Regions from separate parts of the Hymenobacter oligotrophus genome, predicted to be linked through region 1. Evidence: riboswitches for the same ligand, from Rfam matches in the RefSeq annotation. Region 1 holds a riboswitch; each other region holds the start of a gene.
The links. Region 1 has a riboswitch for S-adenosylmethionine ahead of metH (methionine synthase). Riboswitches for the same ligand answer to the same signal wherever they lie in the genome.

Region 1 (7,155 bases):
GCGCAGCCACGGCGGCGGGTGCGGCCGTGGCCGTGGCGGGCGGTGCTGCTTGGGTAGCCGCGGAGGTGGTTTTTTGGCTGCACGAGGCAGAGGCCAAAGCCAGCAAGCCAGCTGCCCCCAGCACAAGCCAGGAAAGCGGAGTTTTGGCAGATTGGTACATGGGCACTACTTGGGGTTGAGAGATTGAGCACGAGGCCGTTAAGCTAAAAATATTTCAACTCAATCAAAGCTTTGCCCTGTATTAAGCAGGATTATTGAAGCTGCTCGACACGCTGCCCTAGGTGCCCGGGCCCTAAACCCCGGTCCGGAGCGCGGCGGTTGGGTGCCGGCCACGGTAGGCTTGCCCCGCTGCAAACCGGCCCGGCCACCTATCGCACCACCACCTCTACCCGCCGGTTGCGGGGACGTTGCTGCGCATCGGCGTTGTTGGCCACGGGGCGCGTGCCGCCGTAGCCCACGGCCAGCAGGCGCTCGGCCGCAATCTGTTGCCGCACCAGGTAGTCGCGCACTACCTCGGCCCGCTGCTGCGAGAGTTGTTGGTTCAGGTTCGCGTCGCCCACGTTATCGGTATGGCCGGCTATTTCGAGGCGCAGCGCGGGGTTGTCTTTCAGAATTTGCGCCAAACGCTCCATTTCGGGCAGCGAGGAAGGCAGCAGCCGAGCCTTGCTTTGCTCGAAGTACAAATGCTGCAGCTCCACCGCAGCACCCACTGGCAGTTTGTGCAGTTCGCTCAAGCTTGCCTTGGCGGGTGCTGCGGTGGTGGCTTCTGGCTTAGCGGCCGCAGCGGCTGCCCTGGCGGCAGGCCGCGGTTGGGGGCGCCGCCCCGCCACTACCGCGCCGGGCGCAGGGCTTACGCGCGCCCCGGTCGGTAAATGCGGCGCCGCAACCGGCTGGGGTGCCGGTTGCACAGGCGGCGCCACCGCAATTGCTGCCTTGGGGTTGCGGCTAAACAAATAGCGCGCGGGCACCGGCGCGGGGTTTTGCACCGCGGGCAGCAGCCCAAACAAGTTGTCGACGGTTTTTTCGGGCTCCTGGTTTGGCAATACCCACCCTAGGTAGGCCCGGGTGGGCGCCGTGCCTTGAAAGTACTCGACGCGCAGCGCGTAGTACTCGCCGGCCTGCAGGCGCACTTGCTTGGTGGCTTGCACTTCGGGCTGGTAGCGCCACTCGTCGAGGATTTTGTTACTGCCGAGCCACACGCGCATGCCGTCGTCAACGGCTATATGAAAGGTGTACACGCCCGATACCGGCGCCAGCAAGTAGCCCATCCAGCGCACCGAAAAATTCTCGGCCGGCACCCCGGGCGCCGGCGACTGAAAATTCCAGTTGAAGTTGATCTGCGGATCGATGCGCGTGTGAGCCCGTTGCTCGAAATGCTCGCCTAGGTAGTATTCGGCGCGCAGCCCGCTGCCCGTTGCCGGAGCCGTGCTTTGCGCTTGCACTGCGTTGCTCATTAGCAGCCCAAATCCTATCGTGAACCACGAGGTGTGTTGCATGGCTTAAACATAGCGGTTTGCCGGTAGGCAGGTGCTGCGGCTGCTATTCGAGTTGCACTATTGCCGGATTCTTGAACCAACGCGTCAATCAACCGTAAACATCTGTATTACAAACACCTAAATCACACCGCCATGCCTACCAAAAAAACCGCTTCCGCTACCCACAAGAAAGAAGATCCGTGCTGGAAAGGCTACGAGCAAGAAGGCACCAAGAAGAAAGGGGGCAAAACCGTGCCCAACTGCGTTAAGAAAGACTAAGCCCCTCCGCGGGCACTTGTTGCATACACCCCAAAGCCCCTGCCGCTGGCAGGGGCTTTGGCGCACCTAGGGCCCTAGGTGCGCGCGCCGCGGCTAAACAACAGCCACACCACCCCGGCCGCTACCACGTGCATCAGGCCAAGCACCGCGACGCCGCTGGGGGTATTGCCGGGAATAGCAGCCGGCCCCGCCATCGAGAGCAGGCAAATGCCCACCACCACGATGGTAAATGCCTGCAGCGGCCGATCGGCCCACCGAATGAGCGCCGCCATCAGCACGCCCCCCAGCAACGCAGGCACTACCGAGGCCATAACTACGTGCCCCGGGCCAATGGTGCCGCCGGTGGGTTCGCGCAGGTTGGTGGGGAGCAAGCCCGTGGCCGTGGCGGCGTAGTAAATACCGATGTTTAAGGCCGCCGCCACAAGGGCCGCAGCCGGCGCCAGCCACCATAGGGCACTAACGCGGCGCCCAGTGGCAGCTAATGATGTACGCTGCTGGTAAGTTGTTTCCATAGTACTCCGCCCGCTTCTCCTACCAATAATTTACAATTTAATATTTATACTTTCAAATGATTTGCCTGCAATTGATGTTGAGCTACACGTGAGTTCTTGCAAAAGCTCGCAGCTGCCGCTATCTTCGTGGTGCTTATCCAGAAAGACTGAGGGACTGGGCCCGACGACGTCTTAGCAACCGGCCATTGCGGCAAGGTGCTAACTCCCTTCCGAAGCCACTAAGCGGCGTTCGGAGAAGATGAGCGGAACCAGAGCCCTCGCGGCCCCTAGGCTTTCCGGATACGCGCCCGCATCCATCGCTAATCCGGAAAGACCCCATGCCTACTGTTCCCGCCTCCCCGCTTGCCGAGCTACTCGCCCGCCGTGTCATCGTGCTCGATGGCGCCATGGGCACCATGCTGCAGCGCCACCAGCTTACCGAAGATGATTTTCGGGGCGAGCGGTTTCGGGACCATCCCAAGCCCCTGCGCGGCAACAACGACTTGCTGTGTCTGACGCGCCCCGACGTGGTGCGCGGCGTGCACGCCGAGTACTTTGCCGCGGGCGCCGACCTGGTTGAAACCAACACGTTTTCGGGCACCACCATTGCGCAGGCCGACTACGCCCTCGAGCACATTGTGTACGAGCTGAACTACGAGGCCGCCCGGCTGGCCCGCTCGGCCGCCGACGAGTACAGCACGCCCGAGCGCCCGCGCTTTGTGGCCGGTGCCATTGGCCCCACCAACCGCACGGCCTCGCTTTCGCCCGATGTAAACCGCCCGGGCTTCCGCGCCATTTCCTTCGATGAGCTGGCTGTGGCCTACCTCGAGCAGATTAAGGGCTTGGTTGATGGCGGCGTGGATGCCCTGCTGATCGAAACTATTTTCGACACGCTGAACGCCAAAGCCGCCTTGTTTGCCGCCCAACGCTTCTTCGACGAAGGCGGCCGCGTGGTGCCCATCATGATTTCGGGCACCATCACCGATGCTTCGGGCCGCACCTTGTCGGGCCAAACGGTGGAGGCGTTCTGGAACTCCATGCGCCACCTGCCCATCCTGAGCATCGGCCTGAACTGCGCCCTAGGTGCCAAGCAGCTGAAAGTATACCTGCAGGAGCTGAGCCGCCTAGCCGACTGCTACGTTTCGGCTTACCCCAACGCGGGCCTGCCCAACGCCTTCGGGGGCTACGACGAATCGGCCCAGGAATTTGCCGCCGTGCTAGAAGAATACCTGCAGGAAGGCCTCGTGAACGTGGTGGGCGGCTGCTGCGGCACCACGCCCCAGCACATTGCCGAGGCCGCAAAGCTCGTCGACCGCTACCCGCCGCGTAAAATCAATGATCAATTAACAGTGAGCAATGAACAAGCGGCGGCCTTGAGCGGCATTGATCATTCTTCATTGCTCATTGCTCATTCAAAGAAGGCCACGCGCCTGAGCGGTTTGGAACCCCTGAACATTCACCCCGAGAGCCTGTTCGTGAATGTGGGCGAGCGGTGCAACGTGACGGGCTCGCGCGCCTTCGCCCGCCTGATTCGCTCGGGCCAGTTCGACGAGGCCGTGGCCGTAGCCCGCGCCCAGGTAGAAGGCGGCGCGCAGGTGCTCGACGTGAACATGGACGAAGGCCTGCTCGACTCGGTGGAGGCCATGACCAACTTCCTCAACCTGCTGGCCTCGGAGCCCGATGTGGCCCGCCTGCCCATCATGATCGACTCCTCGAAGTGGGAGGTGCTGGAAGCCGGCCTGAAGTGCACGCAAGGCAAGAGCATCGTCAACTCTATTTCGCTGAAAGAGGGCGAAGAAGTGTTTAAGCACCACGCCCGCTTGGTGCGCGCCTACGGCGCCGCGGTTATCGTAATGGCGTTCGACGAGCAGGGCCAGGCCGATAACTTCCAGCGCCGCATCGATATCTGCCAGCGCGCTTACCGCATCCTCACCGAGGAGGTAGGTTTCCCGCCCGAAGACATCATTTTCGACCCGAACATCCTTACCGTCGGCACGGGCATCGAGGAGCACCGCCGCTACGCCATCGACTTTATCGAGGCGGTGCGCTGGATTAAGCAGCACCTGCCCGGTGCCCTCACCAGCGGCGGCGTCAGCAACGTGTCGTTTGCTTTCCGCGGCAACGACCCCGTGCGCGAAGCCATCCATGCCGCGTTCTTGTACCACGCCATCAAGGCCGGCTTGGATATGGGCATCGTGAACCCCAGCCAGCTGGCCGTGTACGACGAAGTGCCCAAGGACCTGCTCGAGGCCGTGGAAGACGTGTTGTTCGACCGCCGCGACGACGCCACCGAGCGACTGGTGCAGCTAGCCGACAAGCTCAGCCAAACCAAGGGCAGCGCCGCCGCCACGGTAGCCGAGGCCGAAGAGTGGCGCGGCTGGTCGGTGCAGAAGCGCTTGGAGCACGCTTTGGTAAAAGGCATTACCGACCACATCGAGGCCGATACCGAAGAAGCCCTGAAACAGCTGCAGCGGCCGCTAGCCGTTATTGAAGGCCCGCTGATGGCCGGCATGACGGTAGTAGGCGACCTGTTCGGCGCGGGCAAAATGTTCTTGCCGCAGGTGGTAAAGTCGGCCCGCGTGATGAAGCGCGCGGTGGCTTGGCTAGAGCCCTACATGCAGGCCGAGCGCGACGCCGCCGCTGCCGACGGTGTGGGTCGCCAAACGGCCGGCAAAGTGTTGCTGGCCACCGTGAAGGGCGACGTGCACGACATCGGTAAAAACATTGTGGGCGTGGTGCTGGCTTGCAACAACTACGAGGTGATTGACCTAGGCGTGATGGTGCCCCTGGAGAAAATCATCGACGAAGCCCAGCGCCTGCAGGCCGACATTGTGGGCCTCAGCGGCCTGATTACGCCCTCGCTCGATGAGATGGTGTACGTGGCGCAAGGCATGGAAAAGCGCGGCCTGCGCGTACCGCTGCTCATTGGTGGCGCCACCACCTCGCGCCTGCACACGGCCGTGCGCATTGCCCCTGCCTACAACGGCCCGGTAATTCACGTAAACGATGCCTCGCGTGCCGTGCCGGTGGCGTCGCAGCTGCTGGGCCTAGGGCGCGATGCCTACGCCAACGACGTGGCCCAGGAGTACCTGCAGCTGCGCGACGACCACGCCGGCCGCCAGCGCAACAAGGACTACGTAACCATTGAGGAAGCCCGCCGGCAGAAGTTTCAGGCCGATTGGGCGGCCGCCGACATCACCAAACCCAGCTTTTTGGGGGCGCAGGTGTTTGATGATTACCCGCTCACCGAGTTAGTGCCTTACATCGACTGGACGCCCTTTTTCCATGCTTGGGAGCTGAAAGGCCGCTACCCGCGCATCCTCGACGACGCCACCTACGGCGAGGCGGCCCGCAAGCTGTTTGCCGATGCGCAGGCGCTGCTGCAGCGCATCATCGACGAAAAGCTGCTCACGGCCCGCGCCACGGTGGGCTTCTGGCCGGCCAACACCTTCGATTCGGACACCATCGAGATTTACGCCGACGACAGCCGCGAGCAAGTGCTGGCCCAAACCTTCACGCTGCGGCAGCAAAGCCTGAAAGCGCCGGGCCTGCCCTACTTTGCCTTCTCCGATTTTCTGGCTCCCAAAGACTCGGGCCGCCACGATTACCTAGGCGGCTTTGCCGTAACGGCCGGTATCGGGCTCGATGAGCTGGTAGCCGAGTTTGAAGCGCAACACGACGACTACTCGGCTATTCTGGCCAAAGCCCTGGCCGACCGCTTGGCCGAGGCCATGGCCGAGCGCCTGCACGAGCGCGTGCGCCGTGAGCTGTGGGGCTACGCGCCGCAAGAGCACTTCAGCAACGAAGCCCTCATCAAGGAAGAATACCGTGGTATTCGTCCGGCGCCCGGATACCCCGGCTGCCCCGACCACACCGAGAAGATTACCTTGTTCCAGCTGCTCGGCAACAACGACACGGGCATTTCGCTCACCGAAAACCTGGCCATGTACCCCACGGCTTCGGTGAGTGGTTTCTATTACGCCCACCCCGATGCGCGCTACTTCGGCCTAGGTCGGATTGGCAAGGATCAGGTGGAGGACTTAGCCCGCCGCAAGGGCATGCCCTTCGCCGAGTTGGAGCGGTGGTTGTCGCCGAACCTAAACTACGAACCCACTGCTGCCGAACCGGTAACCGCTGCTAACTAGCCGGCTTGCTGCTCCTTACCCTCGGGGGCGCGCTACGCCCTGCTTTTCACTAACTATGAAAGTTACCGACCACTTAGCCCAAGCCAACGGCAAAACCCTTTTCTCGTTTGAGGTGCTGCCGCCGCGCAAGGGCGAAAACATCCAGACGCTGTTCTCGAACATCGAGCCGCTGCTGGAGTTTAAGCCGCCGTTTATCGACGTAACGTACCACCGCGAGGAATACGTGTACCGCCAGCGCGCAGCCGGCTTGCTCGAGAAGATTACCACCCGCAAGCGCCCCGGCACGGTAGGCATTTGCGCGGCCATCAAAAACCGCTTCGATGTGGACACGGTACCGCACCTGATTTGCGGCGGCTTCTCGCGCGAGGAGACGGAAAATGCCCTCATCGACCTGCACTTTCTGGGCATCGACAACGTGCTGGCGTTGCGCGGCGACCCCATTAAATCGGAGCCGGGCTTTGTAGCGCACCCCAACGGCCACGCCTACGCCTGCGAGCTGATCGGGCAGGTTTCGGCCATGAACGGCGGCCGTTACCTCGACGAGGAGCAGGTTGATTCGGCGGCTACGAGCTTTTGCATCGGCACGGCGGGCTACCCCGAAAAGCACTTCGAGGCCCCGAATCTGAACACCGATATGCGCTACCTGAAGCAAAAAATCGACTGCGGCGCCGACTACATCGTGACGCAGATGTTCTTCGATAACCAGAAGTTTTTCGGTTTCGTGGACAAGTGCCGGCAGGCGGGCATTACGGCGCCCATTATTCC
Region 2 (7,155 bases), 1.8 Mb from region 1:
GGCGGTGCTGCAGCTGGCCCTCGAGTCGGTGGCGTATTTGCTGGGCAGCACCGTGGCAGCGGTGCGTGCGCAACTGGTGGCGCACAAAGTGGCCAACTGGGGCGCCGATGCATATGCCCTAGGTGCCTATACCTACGCCACCGTGGGGGGCAACCAGGCCCGGGCCGCGCTGGCCCAACCCGTGGCTGATACGTTGTTTTTTGCCGGCGAGGCCGTGTACGAAGGCCCCGCCATGGGCACCGTGGAGGCGGCGTTGGTCAGCGGGCAGCAAGCAGCCCGGCAGTTGCTGGCCCAGCCGTAAGGCCGCGCCGCAACTAAGTATTTCCTAGAGGCTGGGCCGCTGGCGCTGGTTGCTATTTGTTTGCGCTGCCCAGGTGCCGCCAGTGCAACGCGGGTTAGGGCGGCCCTAGGTGCGCAGGGGCTGCAGCTTGCGCAGTGCCAAGAGGCAGAGCGCTACCGAGCCAGCCACCCGAATTTGCCCGCTTACAATCATGCCCTCGATTTCGGCCAGCGGCACGGTGAGCACCTCAATGTTTTCGGTGTCGTCGAGCTTTTGCTCGGCTACGCGCCGGGCGTTGCGGGCCACAAAAAAGTAAATGCGATTGGTGTCTTTGGTGGGGTTGTCGCTTACATCGAGCACCTGCTCCAGCTCGTCGGTGGCGTAACCCGTTTCTTCGAGCAGCTCGCGGCGGGCAGCTTCGAGCGGGGTGTTTTCGCCTTCGTCGACCACGCCGCCGGGCAGCTCGATAAACACATCGGCGGCGGCGTGCTTGTACTGACGCACCAGCACCACATGGTTATCGGCCGTGAGCGGAAACACCAGCACCACATTGGGCCGCACGCTCACGAAGTAATCATCAAGCACCTGGCCGGTGGGCAGCTCCACGTGGTCGCGCCGCAGCTTGTACCAGCGGTGGTTTACCACCAGCTCCGACTTCAAAACTTTCCACCGTTCCATGCTGGTTGGGATAGTGAGTACTGGGTACTGAGTATCGGGTACTTGGTATTGTGTAATCAATACCAAGTACCCAAGTCTCAATACTAAGTACCCAAGACTGAATACTCTATGCCAATCACCAAAACTTGATGTACAGCGCCGACACCATCAGCAAAATGAGCACGATGAGGAAGGTGTTTTGCGGGCTTACGCGGAACATGGCGGCATTCAGTACCAAGGCTTTGGGATTTACCCTAGGTCCGAACAGGCTGATAACGACCATGAGCGCTACCGTGAAAAAGAACGACCACCCCATGCTGACCAGGAAGGGAATTTCGTACGCGCCCTGCGCATTGCGGAACGCCGTGTAGAGCACCGTTTCGGGCCCGAACAGCGCGGGCGCGTAGTTGTTGAACAGCACCGACAGCAGAAAACCCGCCAGAATGCCTGCCACGGCGGCCGGAGCAGTGGTGCGCTTCCAGAACATGCCCAGCACGAACACGGCCACAATGCCGGGCGAGATGAAGCCCGTGTATTTCTGAATGAACGTGAAACCGCCTTCGCCGCTGATGCCGAGCACGTCTTTCCACGTCAGGAAAACGGCCAGCAGCATGGCCGCAAAAATGGTCAGGCGGCCCACCCACACCAGCTGCTTTTCGTCGGCCGATGGGTTGAGGTAGCGCTGGTAAATATCGAGCGTAAAGATGGTGGAAATGGAGTTGGCTTTGCCGGCCAGCGAGGCGACGATGGCGGCCGTGAGGGCGGCCAACGCCATGCCCTTCAAGCCGTTGGGCAAAAAGGCAAGAATGGCCGAATAGGCGTTGTCGGGGTTGAAGGCGCCGGTGGAGGCCATTTCGGCTTGCAGGCCGCCGTTTTTGTGCAGCACGTAGGCCGCAATGCCCGGCAGCATCACGATGATGGGCATGATAAGCTTCAGCAAACCCGCGAACAGGATGCCCGTGCGCGCCGTGTTGAGGTCGGCACCTAGGGCGCGCTGCGTAATGTACTGGTTGCAGCCCCAGTAGTTGAGGTTGGCCACCCATTGCCCGCCGGCGTACATGGCCAGGCCCGGCAGCGCCAGGTACCGCGCGGTTTCGGCCGCGGGGGCGTTGGGGCCGGGTTTCTCGAAGATCATGTGAAAGTGGTCGTCGGCGTCGTTCATCATGGCCGAAAAGCCGGCCAGCACATCGTTGCCGAGGCCAAACTTTTGGCTGACGAGCGTGAGGGCGATGTACGTGGTAGCCAGGCCGCCCACGATGAGCACCGTTACCTGCACCACGTCGGTGTAGCCCACCACCTTCATGCCACCCAGGGTCAGCAGCAGCGCAAACACGGCCAAAGCCAGCAGGATCAGGTGAAAACTCTCGCCGCCCACGATGTTGTTGATGGCCAGCGCCCCTAGGTACAAAATGGCCGTGAGGTTGACGAGCACGTAGAGAAACAGCCAGAACACGCTCATAATCAGGCTAAGCGTGGCGTTGTAGCGCTGCTCCAGAAACTGCGGCATGGTGTAAATCTTCTCGCGCAGGTAAATGGGCATGAAGAACACCGCCACAAAAATCAGGATGAGCGCCGCCACCCACTCGTAGGCCGCAATGGCAATGCCCTGCACAAAGCCGCCTCCCGACATGCCGATGAATTGCTCGGCCGAAATGTTGGAGGCAATCATCGACGCGCCAATGGCCCACCACGTGAGCGAGCCTTCGGCCAGGAAAAAGTCCTTGGAATCGGCCTCGGCCCGCTGCTTGCGCCGGTAGATGTAGTAGCCGTACAACGACACACCCACGAGGTAAACAAGAAAGACCAGCAGGTCGATAAGAGCTAGATCGTTGCGCATACGGCGGCTTGTGAAATCGGAAAGTACGGGCGGTGCTGCGGCCGCCAAAATGCGTAGAAATATAAGCGCGCCGGCGCAGCTACCACCGGCCCGGCCGCCAAAAACTGCAGGCTGCCGCTCGGTTCGCAATTGACTTATCCCTAGGTGCCGCGCCTGTACTGCTGGGCACGGCAGCAGCGCCCATAAGGCATTTAGCAACAACACAAGCCCTTACCAAACAACACGTTATCAATCGGTGCGCCGTAATATATGGCCGACATTTGGCCGATACCCGCCGGGGCCTGACCTTTGCCTTTTCGTTTATTTACGCATACACCACATATGTTCAATTTTAGCCGCCGTAACCGCCGTTTGGTATTGGCTACGGCCCTGCTGCTCGCCGCTCCGTCGTTGCTGTTTGCTTGGGGCAACTGGGGCCACCAACGCATCAACCGCGCGGCCGTGCTGGCCTTGCCGGCTGCCATGCGCACGTTTTTCTACAACCACATCGATTACGTGGTGACGGAATCGGTTATTCCCGATTCGCGCAAGTACAGCATCAACGACAAAGCCGAGTTTCCGCGCCATTACATCGACCTGGAGGAGTACGGGCCCGTGGCCGACATTCCGCAAGCCGCGGCCGACGCCTACAAGAAATACGACGCCGAAACCCTCGACAAGCACGGCCGCCTGCCGTGGTACATGCAGGACATGCTGGCCAAACTGACCACGGCCATGAAAAACCAGCGCAAGGACGAAATCCTGTTCCTGGCCGCCGACCTGGGCCACTACATCGGCGATGCGCACCAGCCGCTGCACACCTCCTCCAACCACGACGGCCAGCGCACCGGCCAACGCGGCATTCACGCTTTTTACGAGTCGCAGCTGCCCGAGCAGTTTGGCAAAAACTACAACTTCAAGCTCGCCGAGCCAAAGCTGATCCAGGACCCCGTGGCCGAATCGTGGCGCATTATCGCCCAAAGCCACGCCGCCATCGACACGATGCTGACCATCGAGAAAAAGCTATCGGCCGAAACGCCCAAAGAGGCGCTTTACGTGCTGAATGCCGATGGTCAGGTGAAGAAAAACGTGTTCAATAGCTGGGTGCACACGCCTACCTACTCGGCCGCTTACCACAAGGCGCTCAACAACATGATTGAGCGCCAGATGCGCAACGCCGCCCAAACCACGGCTAATTTTTGGTACACCGCTTGGGTTAACGCCGGCAAGCCCGACCTCACGAAGCTCGACAGCGAATACACCACCAAAAGCAACCAAAAAAACCTGCAAACCGAGCTGAAACTGATTCAGAAAGGCAAGCTCGTCGACTTTTCCTCCTTCGCCGAATTTCCGGCCAACTAGGGCTTTTTAGCCGCCTTTTCAGCCGCGAAACGCACCGAGCAATTGGCCGTTTCGCGGCTTTTTTGTTGCCGAAAACCCAACGGCCAGGGCGGTTCGTTGCGAAGAATATTTGTGTTTTCGGGAAACGCTGCTATACCTTTGCAGCACCAATTCTTTCCGACCAAAGGATTGTTTTTATACAGAGGCGTGGAGAGACAGGCTCCCTGAAGCGCCGGCAACCACCCACGGGGTTACTCCCGGGAACGGTGCCAAGTCCTGACCATATAAAAACAAGTAGCCGTGGCTTCAACTACCCGCACCGCCGCTTTTCGTTCTGCTACCACCGCCCCCAGCCTGCGCCCGGCGCAGTGTTGCTGCCTGGGCCTGGCAGTTGCGGCGTGTTGTTGTTGAGCCGGCTCCATACCCCACTCCCTTGCTTGCTGCTTAGCTGCTAGGTGCTTTGGCACCTAGGGCGTAGTGCGCGGCTATGCTGCCCCAGCCAGCCTTAATCGCGCTGCCGTTGGTTTGCATAGCCTTTTGATACCTAGGCTTTTCGTTGGATAGCCTGCGGGGCGCAGCAGCACACTTTCTTACTTCTGGTTGCCCGATGCACCGCTTTGCGACGCGGGCATTGCGCCGCTCCGGCATGGCTCGGACGCGGGGCGCTTGCCGGCTCACGGCTGCGCCCCGCGCAAGGCCACCTAGGTGTTTCAGCCGATAACCAGCCCGGCAGCTCGTTGCAGCGGCCTTTCCTCCCGACACACATCTTCTTCATTTCTGCTACACATGGCACAATACCCCAAGCCCATAGGAATTTATTACGAGCACCCCGAATGGTTTAAGCCGCTCTTCGCCGAGCTCGACCGCCGCGGGCTACCCTACGAGAAAATCGACGCCGCGCACCACCTATTCGACCCTTCGGAATCGGAAAGCCCGTACGCGTTGGTAATCAACCGCATGAGCTCCTCGGCTTACCTGCGCGGGCACGGCCAAGGCATCTTCCACACGGCAGGCTTCCTCACGCACTTGGAGCGCCTAGGTGTGCGCGTCATCAACGGCACGGTGGCCTCGGGCATCGAAACCAACAAAGCCCGGCAGCTCGATTTGTTGGCTGGTTTGGGGCTGAAGTTTCCGAAGTCGCGGGTGGTGAACCACGTGTCGCGCATTCCGGATGCCGCCAAGGAGTTGAGCTTCCCGTTGGTGGTTAAGGTGAACATCGGCGGCAGCGGCGCCGGCATCGTGCGCTTTGATACGCCCGAAGGCCTGCAAGCCGCCGTTGATAACGGCCAGATTGACCTAGGCATCGACCAAACCGCCTTGGTGCAAGAATTTGTAGCGCCGCGCGGCGGCCATATCACCCGCGTCGAGACGCTGAACGGCAAGTTCCTGTACGCCATGAAGGTGTACACCACCGGCACCAGCTTCAACCTGTGCCCAGCCGAAATCTGCCAGATTCCCGACGAGCCCGCAGCGGAAGGCGAGTTCTGCCTTGCCCAAGCCCCCAAGAAAGGCATTCAGGTAGAAGCTACCACGCCGCCCGCCGAAGTTATTGAGGCCGTGGAGCGCCTGGTAGCCGCGGCCAAAATCGACGTGGGCGGCATCGAGTACCTCGTCGACGACCGCACCGGCGACGTGCTGTTCTACGACATCAACGCGCTGTCAAACTTCGTGGCCGATGCCGTGAACGTGGTTGGCTTTGACCCCTACGCGCTGTTTGTCGACTACCTCGAGCAAGAACTGAAACTGGCCACCGAAAAAGCCCTGGCATAATGCGTTACGGATATTGGATGCCCGTATTTGGCGGGTGGCTGCGCAATGTTGAAGACGAAAACATGCGCGCCGATTGGGACTACATGAAAACGCTGGCCCAACGCTCGGAAGAACTCGGCTACGACCTCTCGCTTATCGCCGAGCTGAACCTCAACGACATCAAAGGCGAAGAAGCGCCTTCGCTCGATGCCTGGAGCACGGCCGCGGCGCTGGCAGCCGTTACCAAAACGCTCGAGCTGATGGTGGCCGTGCGGCCTACCTTCCACTCGCCGGCGCTGCTGGCCAAACAGGCCGCCAACATCGACCACATCAGCGGCGGCCGTTTGTCGCTGAACGTGGTGTCGTCGTGGTGGCAGGACGAGGCCAAGAAGTACGGCGTGCATTTTGAGCAGCACGACGACCGGTACGCCCGCACCGCCGAGTGGCTGCACGTAGTCGACAACCTCTGGAAGCAAGACCACTTCTCCTTCAAGGGCAAGTACTACGAGGTTACCGATTCCATTCTGCAGCCCAAGCCGGTGTCGCGCCCGCGGCCGTTCCTGTACGCCGGCGGCGAATCGGAAGCCGCCAAAAACCTGATTGCCGCCCAGTGCGATGGTTACGTAATGCACGGCGACGAGCCAGAGGCCATCGGCCGCCGCATCCGCGACTTACAGGAGCGCCGCGACCGGCTCGGTTTACCGCCGATGAAGTTCGGCGTGGCGGCGTACAGCATTGTGCGCAACACCGAGCAGGAGGTGAAGAAAGAGCTGGAGCGCATCACCAACGTGAACGGCTCGGCTGCCGGCTACAAAAACTACCAGCAGTGGCTGGCCGGCACGCAGCTCGAAAAGCAGGTTTCGCTGCAGGATTACTCCGTCTCGAACCGCGGCCTCCGCTCGGGCCTCACGGGCACGCCAGATCAGATTGCTGAGCGTGTTGCGCAGTTTGAGGCAGTGGGCGTTGACCTGTTCCTGCTGCAGTGCAGCCCGCAACTCGAGGAAATGGAGCGTTTCTCGGAGGCTGTTATTCAGGTGTTGGCCTAGGGCCAGAGCGCACTGTGTTGCTAACCGGCGTTGCGGTTGCGGAATACTCCTCCGTAGCTGCAACGCCGGCTGTTTTCGTACCGGCCGCTAATGCCACCTAGCGACGCGCCAGCTTTATGTGCCCGGTGCAACGCTTGGTGAGTTTATTACGCCTTATGGAAATTATTGGCTTGCCGACCCCGACTGTTCGGCCTAGCAGCCGCGTACTCAGCATTTAGCGCCCGCGGCTAACTTATTGAAGACTGTTGTGCTGGTTAACATGCACA
Region 3 (7,155 bases), 1.5 Mb from region 1:
AGCCAGCAAAACATGCTGGCCTACGTGCTGCGGCATTTTTGGATGGCTTACGAGGCGGCGCCACTGCATATCGGTTACGGCGGGCTGAACCCCGAGGCAACGGTTCAGGTTGAGGCCGAGCAAACCTCCTTTTTCGAACAAGCCGAGCCCTACCCTGCCGAGCCCTTGTGGCGCGAGTGGGCGGGGTGCCGGCTGCCGTTCTTCTTTCAGCCCGAACTACCCACCGAGCTAATCACGCTGGAGCCGGGCCGCGCTACCATCCATGCCGATGTGGTTGCCAACGCGTTTTACTTGCTCAGCGGTTGGCAAGAGTACTACTCGCCCGAGCGCGACCACCACGGGCGCTTTCCGTACCGGGCAAGCGTGCAGCAGCGCTACCAATTTGTAACGGTACCGGTCGTCAATTACTATTTCGATTTGCTGCGCACCGCCGTGGAGCACGTGCTTGGCCACGCACTGCCCCGGCGCGCGTGGCCACAACACGCACCGTTTGCCTGCTGGATTACCCACGACGTGGACAACTGCCGCAGCGGCTGGAAAGCCGAAGGCAAAAAGGCCCTGCGCGCCGGCCAGGTAGGCACTTTTGTATCGTTGCTTACGCGCCGCCTAGGCGGGCGCGATGCCTGGGATAACCTTGACGCGGTGCAGCGCGAGGTGGCCGTGCACGGGCAAACGTCCTCGTTTTTCATGCTTGGCAACCCCAAGCCCGCCCCCAACGGCACGCCCAACGCCGATTACGACGTGCGCCATCCCCGCTATCAGCGCTGCTTGCAGCGGCTGCGCTCGGGCGGGGCCGAAATTGGCGTGCACGGCAGCATTGGCACCAGCACCAGCCCCGAAGCCCTGCAGCGCGAGATAAGCCAACTGCCGCCGCCCATTCGGGGCAACCGCTTTCACTACCTGAGCTGGGAGCCGCAAAGCACCCCCGCCGTGCTCGACGCGGCCGGCGTGCAGTTCGATACCACCCTAGGTTTTGCCGAACATTTTGGCTTTCGGCACAGCTACTGCCTGCCCTTTTGGCCCTACAACTTTGCCACGGGCGGCTGCCATCGGTTTCTGGAGATTCCGCTGAACCTGATGGACGCTACCCTGCACCACCCCAATTACCTGCAGCTTGGGCCCGAGGAAATTCTGCCCACTGTGCGGCCCATGCTGGCCGAAATAGAGCGTTTTGGTGGGGTGTTTACCCTGCTGTGGCACAACGAAAATTTCTCGCGGCGCAATCACCGCAACGGCCCCAAGCAGTTCCACGCGTTGGTGCGCTACCTTCGTGGCCGTCATGCCGCGTTTGTGGTGGGGTCCGATGTGTTGGCCCGGTTTGCCCCTACGCCGGCCTGACAACCGCCACCTGTCAACTCTGCACTGAATTTTGGGCATCGTCCGGCGCCAAGGGCTGCGCAATACCATCATATCCTACATCGGCCTGGGGCTGGGCTTTGTCAACACGGTTTTCGTGTTGCCCCGCATTCTCGAAGATGAGCAATTGGGCCTCACGCGGGTGCTCATTTCCATCGCCACCATCTACGCGCAGTTGTCGGCGGTGGGCTTTGCGAGCATGGGCATCCGGTTTTTCCCGTACTTCCGCAACCGCGAAGCCGGTCACCACGGTTTCCTGCCGTTTTTGCTGGGACTGCCCCTGCTGGGCTTTGCGCTGATGACGGCGCTCTACCTAGGGGGCAAGCCCTTGGTAATGGAGCAGTACGCTTCCGACGCGGCTCTGCTCGGGCCTTATTACCAATGGGGCGTGGTGCTGGCGTTGTTCACGCTCCTCTACTCGCTGCAGGATGCTTACCTGAAAGCCCTGTACCACACGGCTTTTTCGTCGTTTGTGCAAGAGGTATTGTTGCGCCTACTCGTGGCGGGTGCGGCGCTGGCGTTTGGTGCGGGCCTGCTCACGTTCCATCAGTTTGTGTTGCTTTACATCGGCCTGAACAGCGGCATAACCCTGCTGCTCACGGCTTACCTGGCGGCTATAGGCGAGTTGCATTTGCGCCCGCAACGCGAGGTGCTGCAAATACGGCCCATGCGCGAATTGCTAGGCTTTGGGGGCTTTGCCCTGCTCTCCAATATCTCGGGCACGGTCATTAGCTCCATCGATGCCCTGATGGTAGGCTCCAAGCTGAACCTAGGCGCGGCGGGCGTGTATTCGGTGGCATTTTTCATCAGCACGGCGCTAACCATTCCGTTCCGTTCGCTCTACAAAATTGCCTTTCCGCTGCTGGCCGACTATTGGAAACAGCACGACCTAGGGCGCATGGCCGCGTTTTACCGCAGCACCACCCGCCTCAACACCGTGTTGGGCTGTTACTTAGCATTGGGCATAGGCCTGAATCTCGACTTCATTTATTCGCTGATGAAGCCCGAATACGCTGCCGGTGCTGCGGCCGTTCTCATTTTGCTGGTCGGGCGCTTGTTCGATGGCATAACCGGCGTAAACGGGCTAATTGTGGTTACCTCGCCGCGCTACCGCTACGACCTTATATTCAACGCTACACTCGCGGTTCTTACCGTGCTGCTCAACCTGTTGCTCATTCCGCGCTACGGCCTAGGTGGCTCGGCAGCGGCTACCTCACTGGCGCTGGTGCTCATCAACGTGGCGCGCACGTGGTTTGTGTGGCACAGTTATGGCTTGCAGCCCTTCGACAAGCGCATACCGCTGTTGCTGGGCATTGCGGCCGTGGCCGGCGTGGTAGCCTGGCTGGTGCCCAACTTTACATCGGTTTGGCTGACAATGTTCGTCCGCTCGGCGGCGCTTACCGCGGTGTACGGCGGCTTGGCGCTTGCAACCCGCGCAGTGCCCGAAGCCACGCCGCTGCTGCAAAAAATCCTGGGCCGGAGCAAAGCGTAGCTTCGTCCGGCCCAGGATTTTTTGCAGGCCTAATCACGCGCAAAAGCAGCGCTTACTACACTGCCTCAACCGCCGAATTGGTTTCAATAACCACTTCGTCCTCAGCTGGCTCGCGAGTAAGACGCTGCAGGTAGCGCACCACCAACACCAACACCGCGGCAGCACCTAGGGCAGCCGCGGCCATGGGCAGCGTTGGGCCTTCGGACTTCGTTAACTGCTCAAGCACGTCCTTGTCGTTGCGAATCATGAATATGCCCAGCCACGCAATAAAGTTGTTTACGGCGTGCACCAGAATGCAGGCCCGCAACGAGCCCGTGCGGTAGTACAGCCACCCCAGAAACACACCAAACAAAGCCGCAGCCAACGACTGGGCCGGGTTGAAGTGGATAATGCCAAACAACAAGCTGGTTTGCAGAATGGCCTTGGTGGGGCCGTAGTTTTTCATCAGCCCGGGCAACAATACGCCCCGAAACAGCCACTCCTCGAATACCGGCGCCATTACGCACAGCACCACAAACGACAGTAACGGTTGCGTTGCCAGTTGCAGCAACGCCTTGGGCAGCGCCCAGGTTGGCAAGCCCAACCACTCCACCGGAGCGCGTACGAGTAGCAGAGCGGCCCCTGCCAGGGTAAGAATGGCATATAGCCCGGCGCCATCGTAGCGGCTTTGCCAGCTCGCGGGCACCACGCGGCTTGGGCCGGCGTAGCGCTTCAGAAACCAAACCAGCAGCGCCGGCGCTATGGAGGCTATTGCCAGGCCGTAGCGCTCGGCGTCGTCTTTCGGCAGCCAATTGAGCAACAGCAGCATTGGGATGCCTGCAACCACCGAAGCGAGCAGATACCAGCCGAGCACCGCCCAGCTTTCGCCGTACGTGGGATATGCTTTTTTGGCGCGGCGCGAGGCGGCGGGCGCGGCCATCATGTAGGGTTCTTGCGGAAAAACGTGTTCCATTGCTTAAGAATATCAGGCCCAAAATACAGGCAAAAGCACAACGGGCCAGCAGCGCTGCTGCTGGCCCGTGGCAAAAGCAAAGGCAAACCCTAGGTAATCAAAGGGCCCACAGGCTTAAGCAACCGTGTTGCCCACGGGCTCGACGGTGGAATTCACCAGCTGTCCTTGGCCCAGCTTGCTGTTCTTTTTGCCGTACGCGAAGTAGATGATCAGGCCAATTGCCAGCCACACGAACAAACGAATCCAGGTGTCCTGGGGCAGCGAGAACATCATCACCAAGCAGGTAACGATGCCCAAAACCGGCACCACCGGCACCCAGGGCGTGCGAAACGCGCGCGGCGCGTTGGGCTCGCGCTTGCGCATGATGAGCACGCCTACGCATACCATCACGAAGGCCAGCAATGTACCGATGCTGCACATTTCGCCCACCACGTGAATGGGCACGAAGCCGGCAAACAGGCTAATGAACAAGCCCAGCAGCAGGCTCGATTTGAGCGGCGTCTGGAACTTGGGGTGTATTTGCGAGAACACCTTTGGCAACAGCCCATCGCGCGACATGGAGAAGAACACGCGGCTTTGGCCTAGCAAATCGACCAGGATAACCGAGGTGTAGCCGATCAGAATGGCCCCGATGATGGCCGTGCTTAGCCAGCCGTAGGGTGTTTTTTCGATGGCAATGGCCACCGGCGCGGCGCTGTTCTTAAACACGGTGAAGTTGGCGAGGCCCGTCATAACGTAGCCGAACAGCACGAACAGCACCGTGCACACCAGCAGCGAGCCAATGATGCCGATGGGCATGTTGCGCTGCGGGTTCTTGGCTTCTTGCGCCATGGTAGCCACAATATCGAAGCCGATGAACACGAAGAAAACCACGCCCGCCCCGCGCAAAATGCCGCTCCAGCCAAACTCGCCGAAGGTGCCCGTGTTGGCCGGAATGTACGGGTGGTAGTTGGCCGGGTCGATGTACTGCCAACCCAGAGCAATGAACACCAGCACCACCGACACCTTAAGGGCCACCACAATGGCATTAAACCACGCCGAGCCCTGCGTGCCGCGCGCAATAATGGCCGTAATGGCCAGCACAATGAGCACGGCGGGTAGGTTAACCAAGCCGCTCACGGTGCTGCCATCGGCCAGGGTAGCCGTTTCCCACGGCGACATCATGAGCTGCGGCGGCACGTGGAGGCCGTACTTGCTGAGGAACTTGCCCAGGTAGTTCGACCAGCTAATGGCCACGGTAGCGGCGCCCACGGAGTACTCCAGCACCAAATCCCAGCCGATAATCCAGGCAAATAGCTCGCCCATGGTGGCGTAGGAGTAGGTGTAGGCCGAGCCGGCCACCGGCACCATGGAGGCAAACTCGGCGTAGCACAAGGCCGAAAAGGCACACCCGATGGCAGCAATTACAAACGACAACGTGATGGCCGGGCCGGTGTGGTTGGCGGCAGCAATGCCCGTGAGCGAGAACAAGCCCGCCCCAATAATTACCCCTACCCCAATGGCAATGAGGTTGAACGGACCTAGGCTGCGCTTAAGCGTGTGCGTGCCGCTCTCTGCGGCTTCTTGCCGCAGCAGCTCCAATGATTTTTTAAGCATACAATGGTTGGTGCACGCGCTGCTGCACGTGCGAACGAAAATGCGCCGTGGCGCTGCTCCTGCCCTTGCTTAATGCAGCTGGGCGGGCAGCCGACCGGCAAATAGGAAAATGGTTACCGCAACGGGTGGGCGCGGCGTCAAGCAAGCCCTAGGTAGCTGCACTGGCGCTTAGGCGTGGCAGCTCGGCCTGGCCGCGCCGGCTGGCCTCAACAACAACAGCAACATGCGCAGCCAAGCCCATGCGCAGCCAAAGCAGCGCGGTTTAGCAAGCGAGGTGCAGAAGCACGGTGGAGACCAGAAACGGGGAAGTGGCAGAAAAAGCCCACAGCTACTTGTTTTTATATGGTCAGGAATTGGCACCGTTCCGGATGATCCGGAGGGTTGCCGGCGCTTCAGGGAGCCTGTCTCTCCACGCCTCTGTATAAAAACAATCCTTCAGAGCAAAGAATTGATGGGGCAAAGGTAGCCTGCAAACCGCCGATTGTGCAAACGCCCCGGTGCGCCTAGGTGCTTGGCGCCGCTCAGGAGGCCGGCAGCCGACGCATGCGGTAGCAGCTCATGGCCGTGTCGCCGAGCTGCTCGAGCAGGCGGTAGTTGGCGAGCAGGCCCACGGCTGCCCCCACCACGGGCAGCAATTGGGCCAGCTTGGCCAGGTCGATGTAGTCGCGGTATTCTTGCTGAAAGGTGCGCCAGTCGAAGGCGTTGACATCGGCGGGCAGGGTTTGGCGGTAGGCCTCCCAGTTGGCCAAGCGCTGGTACACCTCGTTGCGGGTTTGCTGGCTGCTGAAGGTTAGCTGAAACACGTGCAACAAGAACAGGCGCTCGGTGTAGTCGCGCACGTCGTGGCCGTAAAGTGCGGCAATGTCGAAAAGCAGTTTAAGCTTGATGCCGAGCAGCAGCGGAAAATCGGCCAGGCTCAGCAAAAACCCGCCCGCCCCGGTAACGGCACCCTCGGCGGCGGCGGTGTTGCGGTAGTACTTGATGCGCTGGCGCACCGCGGCCTCGCGCTGGGCCAAGGCCGCGTGTTGCAGGGGTTGCCGCGTGGTGTGCATCGAGCCGAACAGCACGCCGCGCACCATTTGCTTGATAGCCGTGGTGAGTGCTTGGTGCACACGCTCGGGCAGCAACGCGTTCAGGCGGGTTTGCACGTGGCGCGCAAAGCGGTTGAGGGCCGAGGGCGGCCGCTGCATGCGCTGCTGCCACGCGCGAAGCTCTTGGTAGGCTTGCTGTTCGTCGGGGGTCATGGGGCGAGTGGCTTGGATTACGCAGCCGCGGGTACCCAATCTTACCCAAGTTGGCAGGCGGGGGTTGGGGTTTGCCGCTACATATTAGCCGATTTACCCGTTTATTAGCGCCTCGCTGACAAACCCACTACCCCCTACTGGTTACCTCATGAAACCTGCTTTACTCTGCTTGTTGCTGTGGTTGGGAGCCTCAGCCGTGTACGCCCAAAAACGCCCGGCCAAGCAGCCGGCACCGGTTGCCAAGCCCGCTCAGCCTGCTGCGCCCGTCGCGCCACCCCCTGCCCCGGCCCCCGTGCTGTCGGAAGCCGAGCAAGTGGTGCAGCGCCAACTGGAGGCCTACAACGCCCGCAACCTCGATGCCTTTGCGGCCACTTACCACGAACAGGTGGAGCTGCTTACGTTTCCGGCTGTGCTGCGCTCCAAAGGCATAGCCAAGCTGCGCGAAGGCTACGGGCAGTTTTTCGCCCAAACGCCCGACCTGAATTGCCAGATTGTGCACCGCACGGTGCTCGGCA

Region 2: another riboswitch for S-adenosylmethionine. It lies ahead of D3Y59_RS02530 (ATP-grasp domain-containing protein); the one in region 1 lies ahead of metH (methionine synthase).
Region 3: another riboswitch for S-adenosylmethionine. It lies ahead of D3Y59_RS06255 (amino acid permease); the one in region 1 lies ahead of metH (methionine synthase).

The regions. Positions count from the first base shown of each region.
Region 1 is NZ_CP032317.1:2,929,594-2,936,748, forward strand. It holds gene D3Y59_RS12540 (M16 family metallopeptidase) at 1-160, opposite strand, end outside; gene D3Y59_RS12545 (PA14 domain-containing protein) at 369-1,454, opposite strand; gene D3Y59_RS18765 (hypothetical protein) at 1,629-1,754, shown strand; gene D3Y59_RS12550 (DUF6069 family protein) at 1,829-2,266, opposite strand; SAM riboswitch class I at 2,397-2,511, shown strand; gene metH (methionine synthase) at 2,584-6,390, shown strand; gene metF (methylenetetrahydrofolate reductase [NAD(P)H]) at 6,446-7,155, shown strand, end outside.
Region 2 is NZ_CP032317.1:616,512-623,666, reverse strand. It holds gene D3Y59_RS02550 (flavin monoamine oxidase family protein) at 1-301, shown strand, start outside; gene D3Y59_RS02545 (NUDIX hydrolase) at 407-958, opposite strand; gene D3Y59_RS02540 (sodium:solute symporter family transporter) at 1,074-2,774, opposite strand; gene D3Y59_RS02535 (zinc dependent phospholipase C family protein) at 3,096-4,115, shown strand; SAM riboswitch class I at 4,287-4,385, shown strand; gene D3Y59_RS02530 (ATP-grasp domain-containing protein) at 4,881-5,864, shown strand; gene D3Y59_RS02525 (LLM class flavin-dependent oxidoreductase) at 5,864-6,889, shown strand.
Region 3 is NZ_CP032317.1:1,475,904-1,483,058, forward strand. It holds gene D3Y59_RS06240 (polysaccharide deacetylase family protein) at 1-1,338, shown strand, start outside; gene D3Y59_RS06245 (oligosaccharide flippase family protein) at 1,370-2,848, shown strand; gene D3Y59_RS06250 (CPBP family intramembrane glutamic endopeptidase) at 2,904-3,800, opposite strand; gene D3Y59_RS06255 (amino acid permease) at 3,915-5,396, opposite strand; SAM riboswitch class I at 5,732-5,824, opposite strand; gene D3Y59_RS06260 (EcsC family protein) at 5,918-6,640, opposite strand; gene D3Y59_RS06265 (nuclear transport factor 2 family protein) at 6,789-7,155, shown strand, end outside.